DNA from 3 places in the Comamonas serinivorans genome. Region 2 is predicted to be linked to each of the others. Evidence: riboswitches for the same ligand, from Rfam matches in the RefSeq annotation. Region 2 holds a riboswitch; each other region holds the start of a gene.

Region 1 (10,279 bases), 520 kb from region 2:
CGGCGGCGTGCAGCGCCAGGGCCTCGCACAGGCTGCCGGTGGCAAAGCGCTGCATCATGCGGGGTGACTGGTGGGGGGTGGCCAGGCCGCGCAGCCGGCGCTCGTCACACGGCAGGCAGGGGGCACCGGGCAGGGTAGCGGCGGCCCAGGCTTGCAGCTGCAGGCCGGCCGGGTTGGCGAGCTTGTGGTCCAGCACGGCCAGGCACAGCGACGCCGGGGCCTGCAGCAGCGCGGCCCAGGGGCTGAGCTGGGCCGGGTCTGTTGACGCGTCTTTCGACTTGTTTGCCGACTTGTCTGTCGACGCGTTTTTCGCCAGGTCCTGCGCCTGGTCCCAGCAGCTGGCGAACGAGCTGGCCTGGGCCTGGGCGCGAAAACCCCAGCCCAGCACCAGGGCGGCAGGCCTGGCCGGCGACACGCCACGCGGCGGGGCGGGTCGGGTCAGTCCGTGCATGCCCAGCTCCATTGCAGGCCGGCGCGGGCCGGCTGCCAGGCCTGCAAGCGGCCCAGCGGGGCGGCCTCGCTCCACTGCAGCTGCAGCAGCTGGCCGCCGTGCACGCGGTGCAACTGCATCAGCAGGGCCTGGGTGTCCAGCGCCACGGCGTTGACCACCAGGCGCCAGGGCGTGGTCAGGCGCTGGCGCAGGGCGTCGAACAGCGCGGCGTCGAAGCCGCCACCGACGAACACCGCCTGCGGCGCCGGGGCCAGCGTGGGCAAGAGGTCGAGCGCGAGGCCCTGGTGCACCTGCAGGGCCACGCCATAGCGGCGAGCGTTGTCGGCGATGTGGGCCGCACGGCTGGGGTGCTGCTCCACGCACACCGCCGGGCCACCGCCGGCCAGGCCCCATTCGATGGCCACCGAGCCCGAGCCCGCGCCCAGGTCCCACAGGCATTCGCGCGCGCGCGGCGCCAGGGCGGCCAGCGTGATGGCGCGCACCGGCGACTTGGTGATCTGGCCGTCGTGCGCGAAGGCGGCCGTGGGGCGGCCGGGCGTGCGCGACAGGCCCGCGCCGCCGCGCGCCTCAAACGCTGCCGCCAGCGGCGCGGGCAGGGGGCTGCTGTCGGGCGCCAAGGTGTGCGCCAGCTCGCGGGCCAGCCCATCGGCCACGGCCTGCGTGGGCCCGCCCAGCTGCGAGAACACGCTCATGGGGCTGTCGCCCCAGCCGCGCTGCGTCAACCAGTCGGCCAGCGCCGGCGCGGCTGCCGCGTCGCGCAGCAGGCACAGGAAGCGCTCGCCCTCGGCCAGCAGCGGGGTCAGCAGCTCGAACGGCCGCGCGTGCAGGCCCAGGCGGTGCGTGCCCTCTTGCGGCCAGCCCAGTTCGCCGGCCATCAGCGCAAAGCTGGACGGCTGCGGGTGGTTGCGCCACTCGCCCCGCACCAGGTGCCGGGCCAGCGAGGCGCCGGCGCCGTGATAAAAGGGGTCGCCCGACGCCAGCACGGCCACGGTGGCCTGACCCCGATGGGCCAGCACCGGGGCCACGTCGAACGGCACCGGCCAGACCCGGCCCCGGTCGCCCACCTGCGCCAGCGCCAGGTGGCGCGGGCTGCCGAACACGATGCTGGCGCTGTCCAGGGCCTGGCGTGCCGCGGCCGTCAAGGCCGGCAAGCCAGCCGGATGAATCCCAACCAGATGAAGCCACGGTGTGGCCATGACCCACATACTCCTTTTAGGGGGCACCCACGGTGCCCGTGTATTGGCCGCGCTCCTGCAGCAGGATGGCGTACCGGCAACGTACTCGTACGCCGGGGTGACACAGCAGCCGCGCCTGCCGGCGCTGCCCACGCGCGTGGGCGGCTTTGGCGGGGTGCAGGGGCTCACGCGCTACCTGACGGCGCACGGCATCACCCACGTGATCGATGCGACCCACCCGTTCGCTGCCCAGATGAGCCGGCACGCCGTGCAGGCCTGTGCCGCGCTGGGCCTGCCGCTGCTGGCCCTGGAGCGGCCGCCGTGGCCGCAGCAGCCTGGTGACGACTGGATTCACGTCGCCGACATGGCGGCCGCCGCGGCGGCCTTGCCCATGGGCGCCGAGCGCGTGTTCCTGGCCATCGGCCGCAAGCAGCTGATGGCGTTCGCGGCGTGCGAGCACCGCCGTTTTCTGCTGCGCGTGGTCGATGCGCCCGAGGCACCGCTGCCGCTGCCGGCGCACGACCTCGTCGTGGCGCGGGGGCCGTTCTCGCTCGCCGACGAGGTGGACCTGCTGCGTCGGCACCGCATCGCCTGCCTGGTCAGCAAGAACGCGGGCGGTGCCGACACCTACGCCAAGATCGAGGCCGCCCGTCAGCTGGGCCTGCCCGTGGTGATGGTCGCCAGACCCGCCATACCGCCCCGCACGGTGTGCCAGACCCCCGAGCAGGCCATGGCCTGGCTGCGCAGGCGCTGAAGCACGCCCGGGCGTGGCAGCGCCCCGTGCGGGAGATGGACGGGAAGGCCGACCCTCAGCCATGGCTGCGCGGCGTGTAGACGTGGCGGCCGACCTGGCGCGTGAGGCTGTTGCCCACGATCACCAGGGTGCGCATGTCGGCCATGTCGGGTTGCACGGCATCGAGGCGGTGCACGGCCAGCCGCTCGTCGGCGCGGCTGACGTTGCGGGCGAAGCAGATCAGGCGGCCCGGCTCGCATTCCTCGCGCAGCACGGCCAGCGCACGCGCAAAGCCCTCGGGCCGCGACTTGGAGCTGGGGTTGTAAAACGCCATGGCCAGGTCGGCCTGCGCGGCCAGCCGGATGCGGTGCGTGATGGTCGCCGCGGGCTTGAGGTTGTCCGACAGGTTGATGACGCAAAAATCGTGGCCCAGCGGGGCGCCCAGGCGCGCGGCCGCGGCCAGCATGGCGGTGATGCCCGGCAGCACCTGCACCTCGACCCCGGCCCAGCGCGCCTGGTCGGCGGCGGGCGCGTGGTCCAGCGCCTCGAACACGGCGCTGGCCATGGCGAACACGCCCGGGTCGCCCGAGGACACCACGAGCACGCGGCGGCCCTGGGCCGCCAGGTCCAGGGCGCTGCGTGCCCGGGCCAGCTCTTCGCGGTTGTCGCTGCCGTGCAATTGCAGGTGACCCCGCGTGGCGAGCTTGTCCACATAGGGGTAATAGCCCAACGCGTCGGTGGCGTCATCGATGGCGGCCTGAACCTGGGGGGTGATGAGGTCGTCGGCACCGGGGCCGATGCCGATCACGCTCAATCGGCCGGCAGCTGAGGCGGTGGGGCGCTCGGTCATGCAGCGCCCCTCACAGGTCGAGGGCCACGAGGCTGCCCGCGGCCTGCAGGTCGTTGGCCGGCCGACGGCCCTGGCCGTGCACGATGACGATGGCGAAGTACGGGCAGCGCTCGGGCGCCTCGCGCAGCGGCATGACCTGCTCGTCGGCCATGGTGCCGTTGATCACCAGCCAGCTCTGGTCGAGCTTGCCGGCCGCCTGCAGCACGGCGCGGATGCGCGGCAGGTGGCGGCCCACCTTCATGAAGACCAGCGCTTCGGCGCCGGCGACGTGGGCGCGCAGCCGCTCGTCGGGCAGGGTGGCGGGCAGCACGGTCATCACGTCGTCGCCCCAGGTCATGGGCACGCCGGTGGCGTGCCAGCAGCCCACCATGCCGGGGATGCCCGGCAGCACGTGCACGGGCACCTGCCCGGCCTGGCGCAGGCGGATGTACAGGTGCATGAACGAGCCGTAGAAGAAGGGGTCGCCTTCGCACAGCACCAGCACGTCCTGCTCGCGGGCCAGATCGGTCAGGCGCTGCTGCCAGTCGCGGTAGAAGTCGGACAGCTGCGCCACGTAGCGCGGGTCGTCGTGCGGAATCTCCGTGGTCAGCGGGTACTCCATGGGGTACTCGGTGACCTGCGCGTGCAGCAGGCCGTTCACCAGCTGGCGCGCCTTGCCCGGGTGACCGCGCTTGCGGAAGTAGGCCACGTGCCGCGACTGGCGCAGCAGGCGGTCGGCCTTCACGCTCATGAGGTCGGGGTCGCCCGGCCCCAGGCCGACGCAGATGATCTGTCCGGTGCTCATGCCGCCACCCCCTGGGTCTGCGGCGCCGACACCGGTCCCCATTCGGCCGGGTTGGCCAGGGCGTTGACGGCGGCCACGGCCACGGCCGAGCCGCCCAGGCGGCCGCGCACGATGGCGTAAGGCACCTGGCCCCAGTCCGCCAGGGCCTGTTTGGACTCGGCGGCCCCGACGAAGCCCACCGGGCAGCCGATGATGGCCGCAGGGCGCGGGCAGGCCTCGTCCTGCAGCATGTTGAGCAGGTGGAACAAGGCCGTGGGGGCGTTGCCGATCACCACCAGTGCGCCCGCCAGCCGGGGGCGCCACAGCTCGAGCGCCGCTGCGCTGCGCGTGTTGCCCAGCTCGGCCGCCAGGGCCAGCACCTGCGGGTCCTGCAGCGTGCAGACGACGGCGTTGTCGGCCGGCAGGCGCTTGCGCGTGATGCCTTCACTGACCATGCGCGCATCGCACAGGATGGGCGCGCCGCGCTGCAGGGCCGCTTCTGCGGCGGTGGCGAAATCGGGCGAGAACTGCACCTGCGGGGCCAGCTCCACCAGGCCCGCGGCGTGGATCATGCGGCAGACCACGCGCTCTTCGAGGGGCGTGAACCGCTCGAGCGCGGCTTCGCTGCGGATGATGGCGAACGACTGCCGGTAGATGGCGTCGCCGTCGGTGATGTACTCATGCTGCATGGGTCAAGGTCTGAAAGGCGCGGATCTCGTCGGGTGTGAATCGGCTGCCGGGATGCGGGGTGTCCACGGTCCAGTGGACGTCATGGAGTATGGGGTTGTCGCCGTTTTTTGATGAACGGGGAGGGCTGGATACTGTGTCTGATTCAGCCAAGGTGGCGCAGGCCAGCGCATCGGCGTCGGCGGGCAGGGCGCAGCGCTTGGCGCAGCCGCTGACGTGCAGGTGCTTGCCCGCGGGCACCTGGGGCGCCCAGCGCAAGGCCGGTGCCTGCGTGGTGGCCAGGGCCTGGGTGCAGCCCGGCGCGCCGGTGCAGGCCGACACGCGCAGCCGCGCGTCGTCGGCGTCGAGGATCCAGGCGCGGGCGTCGTCAGGCGTCAGCTGCAGGGCGGCCCGGTCGGCGCCGCAGAACAGCAGCGAGCGCCAGGGCGTCACGCGCACCTCGGCCGCCGGGGGCAAGGCGCCGAGTGCGCGGCGCAGGTGCCGGGTGTCGATGCGGCCCAGCGGCGCGCCGGCCAGCAGGCCCCACGCGGTTGCCTGACCGGGCTGCGGGGGCTCGGGGGCGGTCGGCAGCGGGTGGTCGGGCCCGCTGTACGGCGAGCCGTGTAGCGGAGGCGGGTGGTCGGGCAGCAGCGCCGCCAGGCGCGTGGGATGCGGTTGGCGCTGCAGGCGCGCCTGGGCAAACCAGCGCGCCACGCCAACGGCGGCGGCCACCACCTCGGGCAGCTCGGGCAGCCACACGGGGCCAGACCCGGCAGAGGGTGCAGGCGTGGGCGTGGGTGCCGAGCCCAGCGCCAGCGCATACCCCTGAGCCAGCGGCCAGATGCGGAGGTCGGCCTGCAGGCGCCGCAGGTGCTGCTGCGGGTTGTCGACCAGCAGGCTGAATTTGCTCGGCAGCGGCGTCAGGCCGGCGGCGCGCAGCACGTCGGGCCGCAGCGCCGTGGCCACCGCCTGGGACAGGGCCTGCGCCAGCTGGTGCGTGCGGTCGCCGGTGTGGTGAAACGGGCTGCAGTGCACGGCCGGCGCGGCATCGGCCTCGGGGTCGCCATGCACCAGCGCGGCCGCGACCAGGCCTTGGCGCAGGGGGGCGACGGCGGCATCGGGAACGGCGCGCAGCTGCACGTTGCCCAGGCGCGTGAGTTCAAGCTGGCCGTTGGCGTGGCACTCGGCCAGGTCGGCCAGCTGCCGCCACTGGGCGACGCGCAGCGTGGCCTGCTGCGGGCGCACGCGCACCAGCCAGCCGTCGTGGGCCCGCATGGGCTGCCATGCCGTGGGACACCAGCCTTGCACCAGGAATGCGCTCGCCATCGTGGGGGGAAGAATCCAGGACCGCGCCTGCACTGCATCCCCGCAGGCCCTCAGACGCAAACACCATGCCTGAAGCGGCATCGCAACCGTGTTGGCCGGTATCCGGGCTGGCAAGACGGCGGTGTGGCCTTCCCACCGTCACCTGACGGCAGTGGCATGTTCGACACCGCCTGACCCAATGGGGTCGGCTTGCTCACCGTTGCGGGGGCAGCGCAGGCTGAAGCGGCTTGGCACCGCACTCCCTGCTTCCCGTTTAACCGCTGGCCAGACAGGCCGCCGCGGCACCAACGGGGCGCATTCTAATCGCGCCGCGCCCGGCGTCCGCCTGGCGGGAGGGGCGCATCGGCGGCCCACGGCGGCGGTGCGCGGGCTGGGCGCTGCCCTGCACCTGCGCCATGCAGAGCGGGGCCGCCAGCGCTCGCGCGCCTGGCGGGCGTAGGCGCTCAACCGACACGCTGACCCATCATGGCGCCTGCAGTATGGCGTCGTCTCCGATTCATGAAAATCGGCAGCAGGCCCATACTGCCCCTCACGAATCGCCGGCCTGCGCCTGGATGCTGTCGCGCAGCCACTGGATCGCGTCGGACTCGCGCCGGTAGACCAGCGCCACGGTGGAGGCGGGCAGCGGCGCCTCCAGCGTCACCTCGCGGACGCGCGTGGCCGAGGTGGCGCGCGCCAGCGACAGGCTGGGCACGAACGACAGGCCCACGCCGGCGGCCACCAGCTCCACGTTGGTGGCGGGGCTGTTCGAGATCACGAGCCGGTCGGGCGCGAACACGCCGGCGCGCCTGAACATGTCTTCGAACGCGCTGCGGCCCAGCGTGGATTCGGCCGGCACGATCCAGCGCTCGGCGCGCAGCTCGGCAAAGCGGGCGGGGCGGGCCGTGGCCAGCGCATGGTGGCGCGGCGCGATCACCGTCATCGCCGACGTGAACAGGGCCTGCGCCTGCACGCCCGCCCGCTGCAGCGTGCTGCGGCTGGGCAGGCTGGTGAGCAGCGCGTCGAGCCGGCCTTGCTGCAGCAGGTCGAACAGGCGGGGCACGCCGCTTTCGGTCAGCCGCAACTCGCAGGGGTGGTGCAGCAGCAGGTGCTCGATCACCGGGGGCAGGTGGGCCTGGGCGATGAAGGGTGGCGTGCCCAGGCGCAGGATGCTGTGCTGCGCTTCGCGCGCCAGCTGCTCGGTGGCGTGGCCCAGCTCGTTGAGCATCCAGGTCGCCAGCTGCATGACCAGGGCGCCGCGCTCGGTGGGCACCAGGCCCTTGGGGGCGCGCTCGAACAGGGCGAAGCCGAAGGCCGTTTCGACCTCGTGCAGCATCTTGCTCAGCGCCGATTGCGAGAGGTTCATCTGCGACGCGGCCGCGCTCAGCGTCACGCAGTCGCGCAGCGCCACCAGCATCTGCAGGTGGCGAAACCGCAGCCGCGCCAGCAGGCGCATCAGGTGGGCATCGTCGCGCATGAGTATTCCAAAAGGTGATGGATGGATGAGTTTATTTCGCTTTTCATCATGCTGACGCCTGCCTACAGTGCGGCCCACACCACAGGAGACAGACATGCAGAGACGACACTTTTTGGGGGGGCTGGCCAGCGTGGGCCTGGCCACCGCCGCGCACGCCGGCCCGTATCCCGACCGCTCGGTGCGCCTGATTTGCCCCTATGCCGCGGGCGGCGGACCCGACCTGCTGTGCCGCGAGCTGGCCCCCTTGCTGGGCGGGGCGCTCAAGCAAAGCGTGTACGTCGAAAACAAGGTGGGCGCGGGCGGTGTGCTGGCGGCGCAGTACCTGGTGGGCCAGCCGGCCGATGGCTACACGCTGATGCTGGCGACCAATGCCCACCTGATCCAGAAGCTGCTGCAGCCCAAGCTGCGCTTCGCCCTGGGCGACTTCGCGCCGGTGGGCCTGCTGTCCACCTCGTGCGCCGTGCTCATGGTGGCCAAGTCCAGCCCCTGGCAGACCGTGGCCGACCTGGTGAACGCGGCGCGGCGCGAGCCCGGCAAGCTGAACTTCGGCTCGGGCGGCATCGGCACGCCGGCGCACATCGCGGGCGAGACGCTGGGCGTGCTGGGCGGCATGAAGGCCGTGCACGTGCCGCTGACGGGCTCGGTCGAGATCCCGCTGTCGCTGATGCGCGGCGACACGCAGTTCGCCTTTCCCAACCTGGGCACGGCGCAACAGGCGCTGAAGACCGGCAAGCTGCGGGCGCTGGCCGTGACGAGCGCGAAGCGGGTCGCTGTGCTGCCCGAGGTGCCGACACTGGTCGAGGCCCTGAAGTCCGACCAGGCCGTGCTGGAGGCCTGGTCCGGCATCTGGGTGCACGCCAAGACGCCGCCGGACATCGTCGCGCGCCTGCACACCGCGCTCAACCACGCCGCCGTGCAGCCGCGCATGGCCGAGTACGCGCGCCTGACCGGCAGCGACCTGGCGACCAGCCCGAGCCCGCAGGACTTCACGCGCTTCGTGCAGACCGAGAACACCAAGATGGCCGAAATCATCGCGCTGTCGCAAGCCCACACCAGCTAGGACGCCCCATGACCCAACCCTTGAACGGCGTGCGCGTGATCGACATGTCGCACGTCATCGCGGGGCCGCTGGCCTCCATGTACCTGGCGCAGCTGGGTGCCGAAGTCATCAAGATCGAGCCGCCCGATGGCGGCGAGGTCATGCGCAACAGCCAGTCGGCCGGGTTTGCCGCGCTCAACGCCGGCAAGCGCTCGCTGGCGGTGGACATCCGCCAGCCCGAGGGCGCCGAGCTGGTGCGCCAGCTGGCGCGCACGGCCGACGTGTTCATCGAGAACTTCCGGCCCGGTACCGTGGCCCGCCATGGCCTGGCCTACGAGGACCTCCGCGCCTGCCGGCCGGACATCGTCTACGCCTCGCTCTCGGGCTACGGCCAGCAGGGCGAGTGGTCGGGGCGGGGCGCTTACGACCACGTGATCCAGGCCTTGACCGGCATGATGATGATGTCGGGCGACGACGAGGCGGCGCCGCCCGTGAAGGTGGGCTTTCCCGTGGTCGACGTGGCCGTGGGCATGCTGGGCGCGCTGTCCATCACGGCGGCGCTGCACCGCCGCCAGGCCTGCGGGCAGGGGGAGCACGTGGACGTGTCCATGGTGCAGGCAGCGCTCATGCTCATGTACCCCAAGGTGAACGCCTTCCTGACCGAGGGCGAGGCGCCGCGGCGCGTGGGCAACCGCGGCTACACCGGCAGCCCCGGCGCCGACACCTTCCGCTGTGCCGATGGCTGGCTGTCCACGGCGGCCAACACGCCGGCGCAGTTTCGCGCGCTGACCGAGGTGCTGGACCTGCCCGGCCTGTGCCGCGACGATGCCTTGCTGGACCTGGCGGCCTTCGAGGGCGAGCGCGGGTTCGTCAAGGCGCGCGATGCGCAGCGCCTGCAGCAGGTGCTGCAGCAGGCTTTTGCCGCCCAGTCGGCCGCCGCCATGGAGGCCAGCCTCAATGCGCGGGGCGTGCCGGCCGCGCGCGTGCGGTCGCTGGACGGTTTCCTGACCGAGGTGGCCGAGGGCGGGCAACTGGCCTTGCCCGCCACCCGCTACCAGGCGGGCGACCAGCAGGTGCGCACGGCGGGCCTGGGCTTTTGCTACCGCCACGAGCCCCTGCCGCAGCAGGCCGACCTGGCCGCGCTGGGGCGCGACACCCAGGCGCTGCTGCACGAGCTGGGCCTGGACGCCCAGGCCCTGGCCGCGCTGCAGGCGGCCGGCGTGGTGCGCTGATCAGCGGCCAGGTGCAAGCAGTATGAGTCCCTTGCCGTTCATTTGATATCGGCCATCGGCCAATACCCCTGAGCTTCGTTGCCGCCGGTGAACCGGTGGCAGCCCCGGGCGCCACGCGCCCGCTTCCAACTCGCCACGCCCCATGAAACACCTCGTTCTGGCAGCCGCCTGCGCTGCCGCATGCCCGCTCGCGTCCGCCCAAAGCCAGGTCAACCTGTATGGCACGGCCGACCTCATGCTGCGCCACGTGCAATCCGGGCCGACCCGGAGCACCACCCTGGTCGATGGCGGCCATGCCGCCTCGCGCCTGGGCTTTCGCGGCAGCGAAGACCTGGGCGACGGCTGGCGCGCCGGCTTTGTGCTCGAAATGGGCATCAACGCGGCCAACGGCCAGGGCACCATCCCCGGGCCCACGGCGGCGTTCACGCGCCAGTCCTACCTGAGCCTGAGCGGGCCCTGGGGCAGCCTGGAGATGGGGCGTATGTATACGCCCATGTTCCTGTCGCTGCTCAAGACGGACCCGTTCAGCATGAACGCCTTGTTTTCGCCGCTGAACGCGGTGTCGCTGACCGACGGCCAGACCGGGCT
Region 2 (10,279 bases):
CGGTGCAGGCGGCGGGCCTGGACGTGGAGGCGGCCCGCGCGGTGCTGGACAGCCAGCAGTTCGCCGACGAGGTGCGCCGGCAGGAAGGCTTTTTCCAGCGGGCCGGCATCCAGTCGGTGCCAGCCTTCGTCATCAACCACCGCCACCTCATCAGCGGTGGCCAGCCGCCCGAGGTGTTCGTGCAAGCCCTGCGCCAGCTGGCCCAGGCGCCCGACGCGGCCTGAGCCCACGAGTCGGCGGCGTGGCGGCAGCACGGCGCCCCCGGAGCCCCTCGCCAGGCTCGCGGGACGGGGCTGTTCACTGGGGCACCTAACGGCTCCTGACGGACGATCATCGACCCTCACGGGTAAGCCCGCGAGCTGTTGGATCGCCCGCCCAAAACCAAGGCCCGGGTTCAACCGGGCCTTGTGCCGTCTGCGGAGCGAACCATGCGATTCGCAAGACGTTTTATCGGGGTATATCCCCATTTCCATTCAAATATGAACGGAAATGGGGGCATACTGCCCAATCAATGAGCACCCACGCGCGCCATCAGGCCTTGCGGTGCACCTGCACCCAGGCCAGGAACTGGCTCATGTAGCCCTGCAGGAACTTGCGGCTGGCCTCGCCGATCTCGCCCTGCGCGTCAATCAGGCCGTCGCTCCAGCGGATGAACCCCTCGGGCTGGGCCATGACGGGCATGTCGAGGAACACCAGGATGTTGCGCAGGTGCTGCTGGGCCATGGCCGTGGCCGCAGCGCCCGGCGAGGTGCCGATGACCGCCGCAGGAATGCCGTTCCAGGCACCCTGGCCATAAGGGCGGCTACCGGCGTCGAGCGCGTTCTTGAGCAGCGCCGGCACGGAGCGGTTTTGCTCGGGCGTGACGAAGACGATGCCGTCCTGCGCCTTCACCTGGTCCTTGAGCGCCTGGAACACCGCCGGATAAGCCGCGTCGTCGTCGCGGTTGTACAGCGGCAGGTGAGCGATCTCGATGAGGCTGGCGTTGGCCTCGGGCGCGATCAGCTTCATCAGACCCTGAGCCAATTGGCGGTTGATCGAGGATGCGCTGGCACTGCCGACGACGAAACCGATGTTGGGCTTGCCCATGAAAACTCCTTGCGTGAATGGAAACGGGGTTCGCCGCGCCGGGCCGGTCCGGCGCACGAACGCCGCAGTGTCGCAGAGCCCCGGGTTCACCGCCATCGGCCGCCGCCAGATGCCAGGGGACCGCTGACTTCAGCACTTCGGAGATCGTGCGAAAGCGCTCAGGGTTGGAAGCCAGACGACCAATGAGCGAGTCCGACTTGCTAGGCTCATCGCGGGGCTGGAATCGGCCGACCAGGGCAGCGACACCACGGACGTGCATGCGCGGCGCAACGTGGGGGAGGCCGACATTCACACCCCTGCGCGCGGGCCGGCATCCCGGGCGTTGCCGGTGCGCCGGAAGCCGACGCGTGGTGAGGCTGGCACGGCCCTGGGCCACGCCCGGGTGTCCGGCTTCGGGGCGGCTGCTCGCGGGCCACAGCCAGCCGACGCGGCAGCCGCGAGCGTCGCGGCGATCAGCCCACGACTTCGATGCTGCCGTCGAGCGACATCAGCAGTGTTTCGACCGCCAGGTGGCGGTGGCGCTCGCCGATGGCCTCGCGCAGCCGGCGCAGTTGCACGCCATGCGCGGCGGTCTCGCTGGCGCGGCTGCTGGCGTGCGCCTCGCCCACGATCATCCGGTAGGCCCCGCAGTCGCGGTGGTCGATCACGATGACGCGTTCGATCTGGTGCAGCTGAATCGCCAGGCCCAGGTGGTCCCAGAAGGTCTTGTTCCAGGCCGGAAACCGGTCCGTCACGGCCCCCAGCGAGGCCCCGGCCAGCACGATGTGGTCGTACTTCTCGCGCAGCCCGCGGGCGTGCATGTAGCGCTCGATGTCGTCCATCAGGCGGAAGTCCATGCAGCTGAGCAGCAGGGCCTCCGTCGTGGCGGCGTGCGCGCGGGGCATCAGCCCCAGGCTCACGGCGGGCGCCAGCGTGGTCCAGCGCAGGAGCGCGCGGCGGGAGAGCAGGTGCTGGCAACAGGCGTGCATGAAGGTCTCCGATCAAGGCGTGGCGTGGGACGAGGTTCTGGCGTGTGATTCATTTACATGAATTCACAATAAATACTTAGGTATTACATTTTCAATTGGGCCGCAGGCCGACTGAAAAAGCAATCGGCGACACCGGTTGGGCAGGGAAAGCCCGGGGTGATGCGGTCGGGGCCAGCTGGCAGGTGTTCAACGGCCTGTCTGGCCTGGGGTGCAGCGGCCCTGGGACCCTGGCCGGTGTGAGATCGCCGAAGCCGTGGACCGGCAGGCCACCACGGTGGATCGCCCGCGCTCCAGCTCGCCCATCCTGGTCGTTCGAGCCGGCCCACACGCTGAAAGCCGCGACGCCGGGTCGGATCAGCCTGCTGCGTCAGCCCGGGCTCCGAACCGGCCGACACCGCCGCCAGCGCGCCCACGCCAGACGGTGTACATTGACTGTATGCATTCACAGCTCTCATGGCGCGCTGGGGCCGATTCATGAGCTTGCCGCCGCCCCGCCCCGCCCCGACGACGCCGTTCACCCGGCCTCCGTCTCAGGCGCTCTATTACCTGCACCACTTCAGGCAGGCGCTGGCCTGGCTGGCCGACCGGTATGCGGACGTGCTGCAGCCCGACGAACACGGCTTCATCCAGCAGTTCCACACGCTGCCGGAGTCCGCGCAGGCCCTGCTGGTGCGCCTGGTGATGCGGCGCGGCCCCTGGTTCCGGGCCAGCCGGCTGGTCTATGCCGAAATCCCCGACCTGGGCGCCGCCGCCGCGCCGCTGCTGCGGCAGGGCTGGCTGTCGGCCGACGCCCCCATGCGGCTGGACGAGCTGTTCGCCCTGCACACCAAGGCCGAACTGCTGCCGCTGCTGGGCACCGTGAGCGGCGCGGCACGGCTGCGAAAAGCCGAGCTGCTGCAGGCCTGGCAAGCGCAGGCCGGCGTGGCCGCCGACCACACGCAGACCTACGCCGACTGGCACCCGCAGGCCACCGAGCCGGTCTGGCGCCTGATGACGGACGCGCTGTGCGAGCGCCTGCGCCTGATGTTCTTCGGCAACCTGCACCAGGACTGGTCGGCCTTTGTGCTGGCCGACCTGGGCATTTTTCGCCACGAAACCGTGGCCTTCGACGCCGCCTCGCGCGCCTTCCAGTCGCCCGCCGACGTGGACCGCTACCTGACCATGGCCGCGTGTCGGCAAGACCTGGCCGATGGCGCCGACCCCGATGCCGTGCTGCAGCGCCTGGCCACCTGTGGCAGCGACAACGTGTGGCTGGAACGCCGGCGCGCCAAGGCCTTGTGGCAAGTCGGCCAGGCCTGCGAACGGCGCCAGGACTGGCCGCTCGCGCTCCGCGCCTACGCGCAAAGCAGCCACCCGGGCGCCCGCCACCGCCGCATGCGCGTGCACGAACGCCTGGGCGAGTTCAACGCGGCGCTGGCCCTGGCCTCGGCCGCGCAGGCCGCGCCCGAAGACGAAGCCGAACGCCAGCGCGTGGCCCGCATGCTGCCGCGCCTGCAGCGCCAGCTGGGGCTGCCGGTAAGCCGCGCGGCGGACCGGGCCCGCTTGCCTGCGCCGACGCGTCAGCGCGGCAGCGCCACGTCCGGCCCACCGCCCGCGTCAGCGGCGCCCGAGCAGCCAGCCGACGGGTGCACAGGTGGGCCCGACCTGCCGCCCCGCATCGCGCTGTGCCTGCCCCGCCCGGCCACGCCTCAGGCTGTGGAGGTGGTGGTCTGCCGGCACTGGCACCGCGACGAGGCGCCGGTGCACTACGTCGAGAACACGCTGTTCAATGCGCTGTTTGGCCTGCTGTGCTGGCCGGCGATTTTTGCGCCGGTGCCGGGTGCGTTCTTCCACCCGTTCCAAGCCGGCCCGGCCGACCTGAGCGCCGCCGACTTCGCGACCCGCCGCGCGTCCGAATTCGCGCGCTGCCTGGCGGCCCTGGACGACGGTTCACACGCCGCGCTGATCCGCGCACGCCATGCCGCCAAGCAGGGCCTGCAGTCGCCGTTCGTGCACTGGGGCGCGGTGACCGACGACCTGCTGGCGCTGGCGCTGCACTGCATCCCCGCGGCGCACCTGAAGGTGGTGTTCACGCGCTTGCTGCAAGACGTCACGGTCAACCGCTCCGGCTTTCCGGACCTGGTGCGCTTCTGGCCCGCCGAGCGCCGCTACGCCCTGGTCGAGGTCAAGGGCCCGGGCGACAAGCTGCAGGACAACCAACTGCGCTGGCTGCGCCATTTCGAGGCCCATGGCCTGCCCGTGCAGGTCTGCCACGTGTGTTGGGAAGACGACGCCGACCGCGACCCCGCCGAAGCCGCCCCTCAGGTGACCCAGGCTGCGCCGCGCGGCCGGGATGAGGCCGGGAACGAGCACCTCAATGCCGCCTGGGCCGACGCGCCCTGGCCCTTGTCGTCAAGGGCACCAGCGCTGCCGCCATCGCCGCTGCCGCCCACGCCAGGCGTTGCGGCTTCGGCGCCCCCCAGCCCTGCAACACGCCGGGCCCGCATCGCCACGGCCGTCACCACACCCGCAGCCCGGCGCGAGGCCCTGCCATGAACCCGGCGACCGTGGCCGTGCGCGCGCTGTGCGAGTTCGCCGCGCGATCGGGCGACCTCGACCTGCGCTTCACGCCCGCGCCCTCGGCGCTGGAGGGCATGGCCGGCCACGCGCGGGTGCGCTCGCGCCGCGCGCCCGGCTACGAAACCGAGGTCACCCTGTCCGGTCTGTACCAGGACGCGCTGCAGGTGCGGGGCCGCGCCGACGGCTTCGACCCCGAGGCGGGGCAGCTGGAAGAGATCAAGACCTACCGCGGCCAGCTGGACGGCGTACGTGACCACCACCGCGCCCTGCATCAGGCCCAGGCCCGCACCTATGGCCACCTGCTCTGCCAGGCGCGAGGGCTGACGCGGCTGCGTGTGGCGCTGGTCTACGTCAACGTCGACACCGATGCAAAAACGGTGCTCACCGAAGACTGCACCGCCGCCGAGCTGCAGGCGCACTTCGACCAGCTGTGCCAGCGCTACCTGAGCTGGGCCCGCGCCGAGGCCGCGCACCGGCTGGGCCGCGACGCCGCCATGGCCGGTCTGGCCTTTCCGCACGGCGACTTCCGCAGCGGGCAACGCGAGCTGTCCGTGGCGGTGTATCGCGCTGCGCGCCAGGGTGCACAAACGGGCAACGGGGCATGCCTCATGGCCCAGGCGCCCACCGGCATCGGCAAGACGCTGGGCACGGTGTTCCCCATGCTCAAGGCCATGGCGCATCAAGGGCTGGACAAGCTGTTCTTCCTGACCGCCAAAGGCACGGGCCAGGGCGTGGCGCTGCGCGCGCTGGCCCAGCTGCAACCACCGCCCTGGACGAACGAGCCCGCGCCGTCGCCCGCCTGTGCCACCGTGTCGTCCGATGCGGCATCCGCCACACCATCCGATGCCGCGCCCGATGCCGCGCCGGACGCAGCGGCCTGCCCCGCTGACGACCCACCCCTCGCGCCCGCTGCGCCCCGCCTGCGCGTGCTCGCCCTGCTGGCGCGTGACAAGGCCTGCGAGCACCCCGACAAGGCCTGCCATGGCGAGTCGTGCCCGCTGGCGCGGGGCTTTTTCGACCGGCTGCCGGCCGCACGCGCCGCCGCGCCGGCCCTGGCCGACTGGCACCCGGCCAGCGTGCGCACCCTGGCCCTGGCGCACGGCATCTGCCCCTATTACTTGGCCCAGGAGCTGGTGCGCTGGAGCGACGTCGTCGTCGGCGACTACAACCACTACTACGACAGCAGCGCCCTGCTGCACGCGCTCACGCGCGAGCAAGGCTGGCGGGTCGGCGTGCTGGTGGACGAGGCGCACAACCTGGTCGACCGCGCGCGCCGCATGTACAGCGCCGAGCTGTCGCCCTTCACGCTGGCCGCCGCCCGCCAGCAGGCCACCGGCCCGGTGCGGACGGCGCTGGACCGCCTGCGGCGCTGCTGCACGGCCCTGGCCAGCACGCAGACCGCCGACTACGCCGTGCTGGACGCCGTGCCGCCCACGCTGCTGACGGCGCTGCAGCGCGTCACCCAGGCCGTTGGCCAGGCCCAGGATGCAGGCCTTCAGGCGCTGGGCGAGGACCTGCTGGCCCTGCATTTCGAGGCCCTGCAGCTGCTGCAGCTTGCCGAGCAGTTCGGCCCCCACGCGCTGTTCGACATCGCCCGCCTGCCCGCGCGCGCTACCGATCGGCCGCACGCCCGCGCCAGCGCCGTGCTCGGCATCCGCAACGTCATCCCCGCGCCGCACCTGGCGCCCCGGCACGCCAGCGCGCAAGCCACGGTGCTGTTCTCGGGCACGCTGAACCCGCCGGCCTTCTACCGCGACCTGCTGGGCCTGCCGCCGACCACGGCGCAGGTCGACATCGACACGCCCTTCGCGGCCGACCAGCTGCAGGTGCACGTGGTGCGCGAGGTCTCGACGCGCTGGGCCGATCGCGCGCAATCGCTCACCCCCATCGCCGACCTCGTGGCGCAGCAGCACGCCCGTGCACCGGGCAACTACCTGTGCTTTTTCAGCAGCTTCGACTACCTGCAGCGCGTGGCCGAACGCCTGCGCGAGCGCCACCCCGCGCTGCCGCTGTGCCTGCAGACCCCGGCCATGGACGCAGCCGGCCGCGAGGCCTTCCTGGCCGGCTTCACCGAGACCAGCCGCGTCGTCGGCCTGGTGGTGCTGGGCGGCGTGTTTGCCGAAGGGGTGGACCTGCCCGGCCGCCGGCTCATCGGGGCCTTCGTGGCCACGCTGGGCTTGCCGCAGCTGGGGCCCGTCAACGACGCGATGCGGCGCGTGCTGGCCCAGCGCTTCGGCGCACGCCAGGGCGACGACTACACCTACCTCTACCCCGGCCTGCGCAAGGTGGTGCAGGCGGCGGGCCGCGTGATCCGCAGCGAGGACGACCGCGGCACCATCCACCTCATCGACGACCGCTACGGCCGGCCCCACGTGCAAGCCCTGCTGCCGCGCTGGTGGCGGCTGCAGGCGGCTTCTGCGGCTACCGCGCCGGTGTCCGGGTCGGCGCCGGCCCCCTCGCCCTCAGCGAGCCACGCTGAGGCGGCGCGCCACGCGTGAACGCCCGGTGCGGCGGGGCGCCGGCCCGCACGCCGGCGAACGGCGAACGGCGAACGGCGACGCATCCTTCATGGTCTTCATGGCGACTTGAAGGCAGTACAGTCCTGCTACCGATATTTAACAAAAGGCCATGGGTGCATACCTATCCTGGTTGTCACCGGGCACGCCATTTTCGCGTCGCGTGCGCGGCCTCGTCCCGCGCCGCGTGGGCTACACTCCGCCGCGCTGATTTCAGCCCATGCACAGGTGCTCGCTTCGCGAGTGAAACGGGAACAAGGTCGGGTCAACCCCGCAAGCCTTGGCTGCCCCCGCAACGGTAGACAGACAGCACGCCCCGCGCTTCGCCCTCTGGCGAAGCGCAACCACTGAGTTCAGTCTGGCCACGGTCTCCACGTGGCCCAGACGCTTGGGAAGGTGGGTGTGCACCTCGACCTCAGGGTCGATGCTGTGAGCCCGGAGACCGGCCTGTTCGTGGTTCGCCATGCGCTCCTTCGGGGGCGCATGACCTCATGACTGTCTGCGGGGTGTGGACGGCGTCTGAGCCTGTGGCCACTCAGCGCCGCACGCTCTGGCTTGCCGTGTCACATCAGGTGGAATGAGACCTTTGACATGACCCAAGCCACTCCGGCCGCTCGCGCCGTTCGTCCCGTGTTGCGCCCAGCCCATGCGCTGCGCCCAAGCCCTCTGCTCGCATCCTGGATGCTGTGCTGCCCCCTGCTCGCCACCGCGCAGGACACGCTGCCCAGTGTGCAGGTGACGGCCGACGCCGTGCCCTCGGCGCTGCAGACGCCTGCCACCTCGGGCACCCACTTGCCCGTGACAACGCAAGACCTGCCCGCCAGCCTCAGCGCCATCACCGCCCGGCAGGCCGAAGAACGCGCCGACTTCGGCGTGGCCGATGCCGTCACGCGCACCGTGGGCCTGACCAGCACCGCCTCGCCCGGCAACGGCGGCATGGCGTTTTCCAGCCGCGGCTTCAGCGGCGTCAACTCGGTGGGCGTGGCCGAGGACGGGCTGAGCCTGCCCGTGGCCGCCGGCACCATCACCTACCCCAATGCCGCCTGGGGCTACGAGCGTTTCGAGGTCTTGCGCGGCCCCGGCTCGCTGATGTTTGGCAGCGGCACGATGGGCGCCACGGTCAACGCCATCCGCAAGACCCCCAGCGCAGACCGGCAGACCGAGATGCTGCTGGGCGGCGGCCAGCATGGCACCGCCCGCGCCGGCCTGGGCACCACCGGTGCGCTGGCACCTGGCCTGAGCTACCGCATCGACGCCTATGGCGAGCGCACCGATGGCGAGCGCCCACTGGGCCGCAGCACCAACGCCAAGCTCATGAACGCCCTGCGCTGGCAGGCCAGCGACACGCTGCGCTTTGACCTCACGGCCGACTTCAGCGACACCCAGCCCGAGCGCTACTTCGGCACGCCCACCGTGGATGGGCGCGTGGCCCGCGCGCTGCGCCACCAGAACTACAACGTGCGCGACAGCGACATCCGCTACCTGGACCGCCGCGTCAAGTTCAAGGGCGAGTGGCAGGTCCGTCCCGGCCTCACGCTCCGGAACGAGAGCTACCACTTCAGCTCGGACCGCCACTGGAAAAACATCGAGGCCTACGGCTACAACCCGGCCCAGCAGACGGTGGCGCGCTCCGACTACCTGGAGATCGGCCACGACCTGACGCAGAGCGGCAACCGGCTGGCCTTGTTGGCCGAAGCGGGCCAACACAAGCTCGCCGCGGGCTGGGACCTGTCGCGCTCGCGTTTCAAGGCCTTGAACAGCTCGCCCTACACGGGCTCATCGGTGGTCGATGCCCTGAACCCGCAGCATGGCGTGTGGGACAGCCCCGATCCCTACGCGCTCAAGCTCTCCAACGCCATCCGCCAGAACGCCCTCTACCTGGAAGACGCCTGGCAGCTCCACGACCAGTGGCTGCTCATGGCCGGCCTGCGCCGCGACTGGTACGACTTCGACCGCCGCGACGTGGTGTCGCAGGCCACGCTGGCCAAGAAGCTGGCCGGCACCTCGTGGCGCCTGGGCCTGACGCACACGCTGAACGACCGCACCAACGTGTACGCCCAGGTCAGCACCGGCCACGACCCCGTGACCAGCCTGTTGTCGCTGGCCGCGTCGCAAAGCGGCTTCACGCTGAGCCGTGGCCGCCAGGTCGAGCTGGGCATCAAGCAGCAGCTGCCCGACCCGCGTGGTGAGTGGGCGCTGGCCGTGTACGACATCCGCAAGGACGACATCATCACGCGCGATCCGCTGCAACCCACGGTGTCCATCCAGGGCGGCAGCCAGTCCTCGCGCGGCATCGAACTGTCGGGCGCGCTGCAGGCCAGTCGGGCCTGGCGCTTCGAGGGCAACCTGGGCTGGGTCGACGCCCAGTTCGACGAGCTGCGGGAAGGCGCCACCGGCATCGACCGCTCGGGCAACCGCCCGGCCAACGTGCCGCGCGTCACCGCCAACGTGTGGGCGCACTACACCGTGGGCGACTGGCGCGCCTCGCTGGGCCTGCGCCACGTGGGCAAGCGCTACAGCAGCAACGCCAACACCACCTACCTGCCGTCGTACGTGGTGGCCGATGCCGTGGTCAGCTGGCGCATGAACCGCCAGGTCAGCTTCAACCTGGTCGGGCGCAACCTGGCGAATCGCCTGTACGCCCAGTCGTCGTACGGCAGCCAGTGGCTGCTGGGCCGCGGCCGCCAAGTCGAGCTCAACGCGCAACTGCGCTTCTGAGGCATGCGCGTCACCGCCCTTGCCCTCCTCCTGGCGCTGGCACTCGGCGCGTGTGGCCCGCGCAGCGCGCCAGCGCCAGCTCACCCAAACGCAGTACCTGGCGTCACCGTCAATGTGTGCGGCGTACCCACCGCATACCCCAAGGAGCCCAAGCGTGCCGTGACCTACGACGTGGGCATCACCGAGATGTTCCTGTTCCTGGGGCTGGCCGACCGGCTGGTGGGCTACGCCGGCATCCCCGATGGCAAGGAGATTGCGCCCGAGTTCGCGCCGGCGCTGGCGCGCCTGCCCAAGCTGTCCACCCAGGGCATGAACCTCGAAACGCTGGTGAACGCCGGCACCGACTTCGTCTTTGGCGGCTGGAGCTACGGCTTTCGCCAAGGTGGGGTGACGCCCGAGCTGCTGGCCCGCCACGGCATCGCGTCGTACGTG
Region 3 (10,279 bases), 740 kb from region 2:
CTCGGTGCGCGCCAGCAGGCCGGCGGCCAGCAGCAGCGGCGAGGGGTAGGGGCCGGCCACAAACGGGGCGACCCGGAATTCGCTGAACCACACGCCGTCGAAGCCCAGCCGGTCGGCCTGCTCGAACAGGGCGAAGAAGGCGCGGGGATCGCCCACGGTGGCTTCGCGGGTCCAGCCGGCCAGGTCAATGCGCATCGGGGGCTCCGTGACGGGTGGGCGGGGTGTTGGCGGCAGGGGCTGCAGGATGGTCTCGGGACATGGGGGCTTGTGGCCGGTGGTCCGGGCTGGTTGGCGCGGGGCGGGCGCGCAGCAGGGTTTGCGGGGGCACGGCGATGCGCTGGAAGTGCACGCCGAACACGGCATCGAGCGCGGGCGCGTGCAGCAGCTCGGCGGGCGAGCCATCGAGCGCAATGCGGCCATGCTGCAGCACGATCACGCGGTCGAAGCACTCGAAGGCCAGGTCCAGGTCGTGCATGACCACGACCACCAGCCGGCTGCGCCCGCGTGCCGCCAGCGCCGTCACCAGGGCCAGGCGGTGCTGCACGTCCAGCGCCGCGCCGGGCTCGTCGGCCAGCAGCGCCGGTGGGTCGGTGGCCAGCACGGCGGCGAGCAGGCCGCGGGCGCGCTCGCCGCCCGACAGCGTGGCCCAGCGCCGGTCGGCCAGGGGCTGCAGGTCGGCGTGGGCCAGCACGCGGTCGGTCGTCACCGCGCCGTCCAGCCGCATGTCGATCAGCTCGCGCAGCGTCAAGTTCCAGTAGGGCTCAAAGCGCTGCGGCATGTAGCCCACGCGGCGCGCGCGTTCGCGCACGCTGAGCGCGGCCAGCGGCTGGCCTTGCCACTGCACGCTGCCGGCGCTGGGCGCGAGCTGGCCCGCGAGCAGGTTCAGCAGGCTGGATTTGCCGGCGCCGTTGGCCCCCACCAGCGCCACCGCGCCACAGCGGGGCAGGGCCAGCGTGACGTCGTGCACCAGGTGACGGTTGCCGCGCGTGAGCGTCACGCGCTGGGCCTGCAGCAGCGCGCTCGCACAGCCGTCGGCGGGCGCAGGGCGGTGCGCGTGGACGGGGGCGTGATCGGGCGCCGCGCTCATGCCGGTTCTCCGTGCGCCCGCAGCCGCCGCGCCAGCAGCACGATGAAGAAGGGGCCGCCGGCCACGGCCGTGATCAGCCCCAGCGGCACCTCGGCCGGCGGCAGCACGCTGCGCGCCAGCGCGTCGGCCAGCGTGACCACCACGGCCCCAGCCAGGGCGCTGGCCGGCAGCACGGCCCGGTGGCGTGTGCCCACGAACCAGCGCGCCATGTGGGGCGCGGCCAGGCCGACGAAGGCCACCAGCCCGCCATAGGCCACCGCGGCGGCGACCACGAGCGAGCCCACCAGCACGGCGCGGGGCACGAAGCGCGCCACGTCCAGCCCGAAGCCCTGCGCGGTGGCGTCGCCCAGACCCAGCAAATCCAGCCCCCGCGCGACGGCCTGCGTCAGGCCCAGTGCCGCCACGGTGACCAGCGCCAGCAGGCCCAGTCCGGCCCAGCTGGGCGTCTGGATGCCGCCCAGCATCCAGCTCATGACGACCTGCAGGCTGACGGTTTCGTCGGACAGGGCCAGCATCAGGAACGAGCGCAGCGCGCCCAGCACGGCCGCCATGGCCACACCGGCCAGCAGCATGCCGGCGGCATCGAGGGCGCCGGCCACGCGCGCCACGCCCAGCACCAGCACGGTGGCGCCCCAGGCGCCGCCAAAGGCCAGCACCGGCAGCAACCAGGCCTGGGGCAGGCCCAGCGGCACCAGCAGCGCCACGGTTGCGCCCAGCGCCGCGCCGCCCGAGGCGCCCAGCAGGTAGGGCTCGGCCAAAGGGTTGCGGAACACGCCCTGGAACACCGTGCCGGACAAGCCCAGCAGCGCGCCCACGCAGGCCGCAGCCAGCACGCGCGGCAGCCGCCATTCCCACAGCAGCCGGCTGCGCAGGCTGTCGCCGTCGGTGATGGCCCGCCACAGCTCGGCCGGCGAGGCCCACTGGTGGCCGGCACAGGCGCCGAACAGCAGGCACAGCGCCAGCACGCCGGCGGTGAGTGCCCAGCGGCGCCAGTGGCTGCGGGGCCGGGGTGCCGGTAACGGCGGAGATGCGGGGGCCGGTACGGGCGGCGTCAGGTCGGATGGCTGCACGGTCATGCCAGGCCCCCGGCGCGCAGCGCCGCGATCTGCCGCGCCAGCGTTTCCACGCCGGTGATGGTGCGCGGACCGGGAATCAGGAACTCGGCGCGCGACACCGTGAGCGCCCGCTGCCGGCGCACGGCGCGCGCATCGCGCCAGCCCGGCAGGCGCAGCAGCTCGTCCAGCGCCGCCTGGGTGCCGGCGAACAGCAGCAGGTCGGGGTCGGCGGCCAGCGCGGCCTCGGGCGACACCTGGGCCAGCGTGCCCAGGCCGGGCAAGGCGTGCCGGGCGCCGGCGCGCACCACGGCTTCGCCGGTGTAGGTGTCGGGGCGAGCCACCAGCAGCATGCCGTTGCCCATGCGCCCGGTGATCAGCAGGGCACGCGGCCGCGGTGCGCCGGCGGTGGCGGCATCGACCCGCTGCAAACGCGCTTCGAGCGCGGCGGCCAGGGCCTGGCCGCGGTCCGGCACGCCGGTGGCCCGGGCCACCAGCCGCAGGTTGTCCACGACCTCGGCCAGGCTGCGGCTGAGCAACACCACGATGGGCACGCCGATGCGCTCCATGGGGGCGACCAGTTGATGCGCCGCCTGCCGGGCCGGTGTGACGATGACCAGGTCGGGCCGCTGCGCCACCACGGCATCGACCGAGAAGCCCAGCCGGCCGCCCACCTTGGGCAGGCCCAGCACCTCGGGCGGGTAGCGGGTGTAGTCCTCGACGCCGACGATGCGGCCGGCCAGCCCCAGCGCGCTGACCAGTTCGGTGTTCGACGAAAAGATGGTGACGATGCGTTGCGCCGGGGCGGGCAGGCGCACCTCGCGCCCCAGGGCATCGCGCAGCAGCAGGCCAGGCGCAGCAGGCGCGGCGGACACGGGCTGGAACGCGCGCGAAGGCGCGGCAGCCGCCTGCGTGCCCAGGCCCCACGCCGCCAGCGCCGACACCAGGGTGCGCCGGTGCACGGCCCCGGGTGGGTTGGCCTGCCTGCGGATCCGCGCGGCGCGGTCAGGCAAATGCACCATGAAAGGGGTATCGGGCTGTTGCCGTTTTATATGAAACGGCAGTGGCGTGATACTGCTTCTTGTTGTGCCGAGATTGGGCCGCCTGCCCCACGCGCTGGCCATCAGAACTCGGCCTGCAGGCCCACCTGCCATTCGCGGCCGGGCATGGAGGTGCCGCAGCCGCCGTTCTGGAACGCCGGGTTGGCGATGCAGGGCTGCACGTCGCGCGCGATGAAGATGGGGTGGCGGTTGAGGTTGAACAGGTTGTTCACCCCCGCGAACACCTTCACGCGCGGGCTCACGCGGTAGTCGCCGCGGAAGTTCCAGACCGTGAACGCGCCCTTGCGGTGGATCCAGGTGCTGCTGGGCTCGCCCTGGGGCACCAGCAAGTTTTCCTCGGTGTCGTACCACATCGGCCCGCGCAGCAAGGCCGTGAGCTGCATGCTCCAGTCGCCCGCGTGGCGGTCGGTGCCGTGGGCCAGGCGCAGGCCGGCCGCCGCTTCGTACTGGTGCATGCGCTGCACGCGGCGGGTGTTGGCCGTGGCCGCCGCGCCCTTGTCCTTCATGGTGAAGTGGTAGTAGCCATTGCCGAACACCGTCAGCGTGTGGCCGCCCAGGCGCGAGCCCAGCAACTGGCCCACGTCGGCGCTGACGCCCAGCTCCAGCCCGCGCGCGACGATGTCGGCGGCGTTGTTGGCGTAGTCCGAGGTGTTGGTGGCGGCGCCGCGCGAGACGGTGGTGATGCGGTTCGCGATCGTGTTCTGGAACAGCGCCGCATCGACCTTCCAGCCCGGCTGGCGGTAGCTGCCACCGACCTCGAACTGGCGGCTGGACTCGGGCTTGAGCTGGGGGTTGCCGAAAATGCGCCCGCCGCCCACGGCGGTGAAGTCGGCCGACAGCTCGCTGGCCGTGGGCGCCCGGAAGCCTGTGGCCGCGCCCACGCGCAGGTTGAGGGCGTCGTCCACCTTCCAGGTGGCGCCGGTGGACCAGGTGAGCTGGTCGTAGTCGCGCGTGGTGGTGACGGCCAGCGGCACGTTGGGGGTCTGGTCGAAGCGCGTCGCGCCCCAGGTCTTGCGCACGCCGGCGCGCACCGTGACGCGGTCGCTCCACAGCGTCTGCGCGTCTTCGAAGTAGAGCGCCTTGGTGTGTTCGGTCTGGTTGTTGTCGTAGGGCGCAACCTGGCCGGTGGGGCCACCGGGCATGGCCACGCGCACGCGGTCGGAGCGCAGGCGGTTTTTCTCGTAGTCGAACCCCACCAGCAGGTCGTTGCTGGCGCTCAGGCGAATCCGCGGCTGCAGGCGCAGGCCCGTGCCTTCGAGCACGCGGCGGTTGTCGTCGCTGGCCGTGCCGGGCACGGCGCTGGTGCCGGAGCGGATGACCGGCGAGGCCCAGTTGAACTCGTCGACATCGCGGAAGCTGTACAGGTGGGCCAGCCAGCTGACGCGCTCGCCGGGCAGGGCGCCGTGCCAGGTCAGGTCGGCCGACTGGTTGTCGCGGTTGTCGCGGCTGTAGGCGTTGGCGCCCGAGCCGCGGAAGCCGGCGTTGTAGATGCCGTCGGTGCGCAGCTGCAGTGCCAGCCGGTGCAGGTTGTTCAGCTGCCAGCCCAGGGCACCCGTGGCGCCGCGCCGTTTCCAGCTGGTGTTGGGCAGGCTGCCACCGCCGCTGCCCGACTGGTAGTCGCCGCGGCCGCCGGCGTTGGCGCCCAGGTACCAGTCCCAGCGGTCGGTGGCGCCGCTGAGCTGGGCTTCGGTGCGCCACAGCCCCCATCCGCCTCCCACGGCCTGTACGCGGTTGCGGCCGCCACTGGCGCCGTTGCGCAGGATGATGTTGATGACGCCGCCCATGTTCTGGCTGCCGTAGACCACCGACGCCGGCCCGCGCACGATCTCGATGCGCTCCACATCCGACAGGCTGAGCTTGGAGAGGTTGGCCGTGCCGGCGCGGCGGCCATTGAGCAGCACCAGCACCTGGCCGCGGTAGTCGCGCCCCTGGCCATCGGTGGTGGCGCCGCGCAGGTTCAGCGAGGTCTGCGCCGCCGTCCATTCGCTGAGGAAGCCCACCGCGTGCTCGGCCAGCAGGTCGGTGAGGGATTTGGCCGACGAGCGCTCGATGTCCTCGCGGGCGATGGTCTGGGTGGTGGCCGCGATGCGTGCCCGCTCCTCGGGCCGTGCCGTGGCCGTCACGAACATGGGCTCCAGCGCGTCGCTCGCGGGCGGGGTGGCGTCAGGGGCCTGGGCCCAGGCCGCAGAGGCCCAGGCGACACAGGCCAAGGCGCAGAGCCGGGTGGTCTGGCGCAGGGGCTGATGGGCACGGGGCAGCGGCTGGGCAGGCGCAAGGCGCGCGGGGTGGCTGGCCAGCCAGGGCAGGTCGAAGGGGAAGCAGGTCCGCATGGTCGTTCCAGAGGCGCTTCGCTCTCCCGCGAAGCGTTGGATCAGGGCACACGCCGCGGTCACGCGCGCCGTCTGGAGCAGGGCAAGACCCGGCCTGCCGCCTGCCCGGACATGCGCCTTCCCGCGGCATCCGAAGCGATGGGAGCAGGCCGGTATCCGGGCTTGCGACAGCTGGCATCGGCCAGGGGCCATGCGCAGCCAGGTCCCGCGCCTTCCCACGCCTCAGAGGGCGCAGTGACCATCGACTGGCGGAGCCAGCGATCTGCGGACCGGATGTGTCGCTTACCGTTGCGGGGGCAGCGCTGGCCTTGCGATAGGTGTTCCCGTCGCGCACCAGCTTCCCGTTTAACCTGCGGGGCGCGGCCGTGTGGCCAGCCCGTTCAGGCACCTTCTCATCGACGCGAACCGCGGGTCGCCTTGCAGCGGCCGCGTGTTCGCAGCGCGAGATTATGGGGGAAGCGCCGTGGCGCGAGCCACCACGGCGCGGCCTGCGGCCCTGTGCCGCGACTCGCCCTGGGCCTTGGGGGCCTGCGCTGGCGCAGGGCGGCAGGGCGTGGCCGCCACACCGCGACGGCCACATCGCGACCCCCGTGCGCTGGACACGGCCGGTGCGCACGTCCTGCCCGACGGTGGTTTGAATGCGAGTCGAACGATGTCGCTGGGCTCGCTGGCGGTGACGGGCAACCGCTTCAAGCGCGCGGGCGCTGCGTGCCGCTGAATCACGCGACCTTGATGCAGTATCCATCCATCGCCGTTTTCAGCAAAACGGCAATGCCTTCATACCCCATGGCATGCATCCGCGATGTCACGCTGCCGCAGGTGGCCGGCCACCAGATGCGCAGCGGAGGCCCGCATCACGCCTCGTCGTCGCGCCAGAGGCGATCGAGCAGCTGCGGGCTGAAGCCTCGGCTGACCATGAAGCGCATCTGCTTGGCGCGGGCCTGGGGCGAATCGGGCCGCTCGCCGAACTTGCGCTGCCAGACATCGCGCGCCCGCGCCAGCTCGCTGCCCTGCAGCTCGGCCATGCTGGCCGCGATCAGGTCGGCGGGCACGCCTTGCTGGCGCATGAGCTGCTGCACGCGCGCACTGCCGTAGCGCGGCGCCTTGCGGTGGACCAGTGCCTCGGCCGCCCGTTGGTCGCTCAGAAAATCCCGGGCCACCAGCCAGTCCAGCACGGCCTGCAGGTCGTCACCTTCTTGCACGTGGCGCGCCAGCTTCTGCGCCAGCTCAGCCCGTGAGTGCTCGCGCAGGCTGAGCAGGCGCAAGGCGCGGCCTTTGAGGCTGAGGGGCGTGGCGGCAGGGGACATCGGAGCGTGGAACGGAAGGCCTGGATCAGGGCATGGTGGGTCGGAGGGACCAACGGCACCAGCCGCTGTGGGGAGGGATCAGGTGGGTGACGGGCATCAGGCCTGAAGCCGTCGAGCGTTGGGCCATCAGCCTGGCCGCGCCGTCGTCGGATGGGCGGCCGGCCGGCCTCGCCAGGGCGTCGCCTGACACCGGCCCCAGGCGAGATGCGCCGCGCCATCGCCACCACGCAGCGCGCGCCGCCATGGGCGGCAGACGCAGCCCAGCCGTGGCCCGAGCAGCGCGCATCGCCAGCGGCCGCGGCCGCCCAAGGGTCACACCTCGTCGTCGCTGCTCACCGGGGCGGCCACGCCATCGGTGGGGAGCAGGGCGATGCCCAGGGACTCGCGCACCTTGTTCTCGATCTCGATGGCCAGGTCCGGGTTCTCGCGCAGGAATTCGCGCGCGTTGTCGCGGCCCTGGCCGATTTTTTCGCCGTTGTAGGCGTACCAGGCGCCAGATTTTTCGACGATGCGCGCGTTCACGCCCATGTCGATGATTTCGCCGTGGCGCGAGATGCCTTCGCCGAACAGGATGTCGAACTCGGCGGTCTTGAAGGGCGGCGAGACCTTGTTCTTGACCACCTTGACACGGGTTTCGTTGCCAATGGCGTTGTCGCCCTTCTTGATGGTGCCGGTGCGACGGATGTCCAGGCGCACCGAGGCGTAGAACTTCAACGCGTTGCCGCCCGTGGTGGTTTCGGGGCTGCCGAACATCACGCCGATCTTCATGCGGATCTGGTTGATGAAGATGACCATGCAGTTGGTCTTTTTGATCGTGGCCGTGAGCTTGCGCAGCGCCTGGCTCATCAGGCGGGCCTGCAGGCCCGGCAGCTGGTCGCCCATGTCGCCTTCGATTTCGGCTCGGGGGGTCAGGGCCGCGACCGAGTCGATCACCACCAGGTCGACGGCGCCTGAGCGCACCAGCGAATCGACGATTTCAAGGGCCTGCTCGCCAGTGTCGGGCTGGCTGATGAGGATGTCCTGCAGGTTGACGCCCAGCTTTTCCGCGTAGCTGGTGTCCAGCGCGTGCTCGGCGTCGATGAAGGCGCAGGTGCCACCCAGCTTCTGCATCTCGGCGATCGCCTGCAAGGTCAGCGTGGTTTTGCCCGACGACTCCGGGCCGTAGATTTCGATCACGCGGCCGCGGGGCAGGCCGCCCACGCCCAGCGCAATGTCCAGGCCCAGCGAGCCCGTGGACACGACCTGGATGTCGGCGATGGCCTCGCCCTCGCCGAGTTTCATGATCGAGCCCTTGCCGAACTGTTTTTCGATCTGGGCCAGGGCGGCTTGCAGGGCCTTGGCTTTGTCGGAATCGACGGGGGTGGTCTTGGCGTTCATGGTGGCGCTCCTGAAAAAGGTGGGCTGACGGGCCCGGCCAGGACAGGCTTGAAGGTCGTCGTCAACCCAATGACTGGATGAATGACCAGCACTGTATCCCAAGCCAGTAAATGCGGTAAAGTCAAAATATGGTCAGTTTTCCTGACTGATCAAAACCGCCCTGGCAGGACGCAAGCGCGCGAGCTCAGGCTTGACTGGCCTACATGGGGCCGCCACACGGGACAAGAACGCCATGACCCACACTTTGCCGGCGGGCGACGAACCCAGGGCGGACTTGCACGAGGCGGTGCTGCAGGACCGCTGGCGCGAAACCCACCTGGGCCGCCTGTTGGGCCACGCCGTGCGGCGCTTTGATGCGCGCGTGCTGGTGCTGATGGCCGCCAGTGCCGAGGCGCCGCTGGCCCTGTCCAACCTGGCACTGCGCGACAAGGTGGGGGCCGCGCACATCCACATCACGCGTCACCTGGCGTTGCAAGGCTCGCGCCTGACCGAGCTGGCGCAGGCCGCCGGCATGAGCAAACAGGCCATGGCCGACCTGGTGGATCAATGCGAGGCCTGGGGCTTGGTGGTGCGCGAGCCGGATCCACGCGATGCCCGCGCGCGGCTGATCCGCTTCACGCCGCTGGGCCTGGATTGGCTGCGGGCCTTTCGGCTGGCCGTGGCGCAGGCCGAGGCGGAATTCCGCGACGCCGTGGGTGACGAGGTGGCGACCGTGGTGGCCATCGGTCTCGAGGCCTATGCCGGCGATGCCGGCTGAGGCTACGCGGGGCAGCACACCGCAGTCTTCAGCAGGCTGGTGGATGCGTGGGCGGGAGTATGGATCTGTTGCCGTTCAATGGATAACGGCAATGAGGTGATACTCTGCTGTCTGAAATCAACCGCGTGCCGCTGCTTCGAGGGCGTCGATGAACAAGGCGGGCACGTCGCACCCGGTTTGGTCGTGGATTTCCTGGAAGCAGGTCGGGCTGGTGACGTTGATCTCGGTGATGCTGGTGCCGATGATGTCCAGGCCCACCAGCAGCAGGCCGCGTGCGGCCAGCAGCGGGCCGATGGCCTCGGCGGTGGCGCGGTCGGCGTCCGACAGGGGTTGGGCCACGCCCTTGCCCCCGGCTGCCAGGTTGCCGCGCACCTCATTGCCCTGGGGAATGCGCGCCAGGCAATGGGGCACGGGCTTGCCGGCGATGACGAGCACGCGTTTGTCGCCCTCGCTGATCTGCGGCAGGTAGCGCTGCACCATCACCGTGGTGGCGCCGTCCTGGTTCAGGGTTTCGATGATGGAACCCAGGTTCAGGCCGTCGGCCTTCACGCGGAAGATGCCCATGCCGCCCATGCCGTCCAGGGGCTTGAGGATGACGTCCTGGTGCTGAGCGTGGAAGTCGCGAATGGCCTGTGCGCTGCGCGTGACCAGGGTGGGGGTGATGAACTGGGGGAACTCGAGGATGGCCAGCTTCTCGGGGTGCTCGCGCAGCGCGCTGGGCTTGTTGAACACCTTGGCCCCCTCGCGCTCGGCTTGCGACAGCAGGTGCGTGGCGTAGATGAATTCCGCATCGAAGGGCGGGTCCTTGCGCATGACGATGGCGTCGAACTCGGTCAGGGCGCGCGTGGGGTGGCCGGTCTGCCGGAACCACTGCGCCGGGTCGCCCGTCAGCTCGATCTCGCGCACGGGGGCCACCACCGGGCTGCCGGTTTGCCAGCGCAGGTCGGGGGTGTCGCAGGCCGCGATGCGGTGGCCGCGCCGTTGGGCTTCGCGCATCATGGCGAAGGTGGAGTCCTTGTAGGTTTTGAAACCTTCCAGCGGGTCGGCGACAAACAGCAGGTTCATGGCGGTGGAGTCGATGGTGTAGGTGTGAAGCCGCATCCGCGGCACTGGCCGGCATTGTCGGCACAAACCGGGCCCGCGTCGTGCGCGGGGGCATGACGGGGGAGTGCACGCCGGCCGGCCCTGCGCCCTGGCCAAGGGGCCGGCACAATAGGCCTCTTTGCCAAGCTTGCGAGTTCGACGTGTCTGACATCCTGGAAAAAATCGTGGCCACCAAGCATGAAGAGGTGGCGGCCGCCCAGCACA

The links. Region 2 has a riboswitch for cobalamin ahead of CCO03_RS16045 (TonB-dependent receptor). Riboswitches for the same ligand answer to the same signal wherever they lie in the genome.
Region 1: it holds a riboswitch for cobalamin, as region 2 does, so the genes downstream of both, CCO03_RS13770 (nitrite reductase) here and CCO03_RS16045 (TonB-dependent receptor) in region 2, are expected to answer to the same signal.
Region 3: it holds a riboswitch for cobalamin, as region 2 does, so the genes downstream of both, CCO03_RS19270 (TonB-dependent receptor) here and CCO03_RS16045 (TonB-dependent receptor) in region 2, are expected to answer to the same signal.

What each region holds. Positions count from the first base shown of each region.
Region 1 is NZ_CP021455.1:3,234,674-3,244,952, reverse strand. Features, by position in the region: gene CCO03_RS13800 (cobalamin biosynthesis protein) at 1-451, opposite strand, end outside; gene cbiE (precorrin-6y C5,15-methyltransferase (decarboxylating) subunit CbiE) at 439-1,647, opposite strand; gene CCO03_RS13790 (cobalt-precorrin-6A reductase) at 1,646-2,380, shown strand; gene cobJ (precorrin-3B C(17)-methyltransferase) at 2,436-3,209, opposite strand; gene cobI (precorrin-2 C(20)-methyltransferase) at 3,220-3,993, opposite strand; gene CCO03_RS13775 (precorrin-8X methylmutase) at 3,990-4,661, opposite strand; gene CCO03_RS13770 (nitrite reductase) at 4,651-5,964, opposite strand; cobalamin riboswitch at 6,041-6,268, opposite strand; gene CCO03_RS13765 (LysR family transcriptional regulator) at 6,494-7,420, opposite strand; gene CCO03_RS13760 (Bug family tripartite tricarboxylate transporter substrate binding protein) at 7,515-8,480, shown strand; gene CCO03_RS13755 (CaiB/BaiF CoA transferase family protein) at 8,489-9,691, shown strand; gene CCO03_RS13750 (porin) at 9,834-10,279, shown strand, end outside.
Region 2 is NZ_CP021455.1:3,757,191-3,767,469, forward strand. Features, by position in the region: gene CCO03_RS16020 (DsbA family oxidoreductase) at 1-224, shown strand, start outside; gene CCO03_RS16025 (NADPH-dependent FMN reductase) at 532-1,086, opposite strand; gene CCO03_RS16030 (carbonic anhydrase) at 1,539-2,054, opposite strand; gene CCO03_RS16035 (VRR-NUC domain-containing protein) at 2,529-4,589, shown strand; gene CCO03_RS16040 (ATP-dependent DNA helicase) at 4,586-7,111, shown strand; cobalamin riboswitch at 7,339-7,594, shown strand; gene CCO03_RS16045 (TonB-dependent receptor) at 7,721-9,847, shown strand; gene CCO03_RS16050 (ABC transporter substrate-binding protein) at 10,007-10,279, shown strand, end outside.
Region 3 is NZ_CP021455.1:4,495,812-4,506,090, reverse strand. Features, by position in the region: gene CCO03_RS19290 (LLM class flavin-dependent oxidoreductase) at 1-195, opposite strand, end outside; gene CCO03_RS19285 (ABC transporter ATP-binding protein) at 185-1,087, opposite strand; gene CCO03_RS19280 (FecCD family ABC transporter permease) at 1,084-2,163, opposite strand; gene CCO03_RS19275 (ABC transporter substrate-binding protein) at 2,160-3,161, opposite strand; gene CCO03_RS19270 (TonB-dependent receptor) at 3,263-5,530, opposite strand; cobalamin riboswitch at 5,661-5,937, opposite strand; gene recX (recombination regulator RecX) at 6,385-6,837, opposite strand; gene recA (recombinase RecA) at 7,150-8,214, opposite strand; gene CCO03_RS19255 (MarR family winged helix-turn-helix transcriptional regulator) at 8,447-8,971, shown strand; gene gshB (glutathione synthase) at 9,089-10,036, opposite strand; gene trpC (indole-3-glycerol phosphate synthase TrpC) at 10,216-10,279, shown strand, end outside.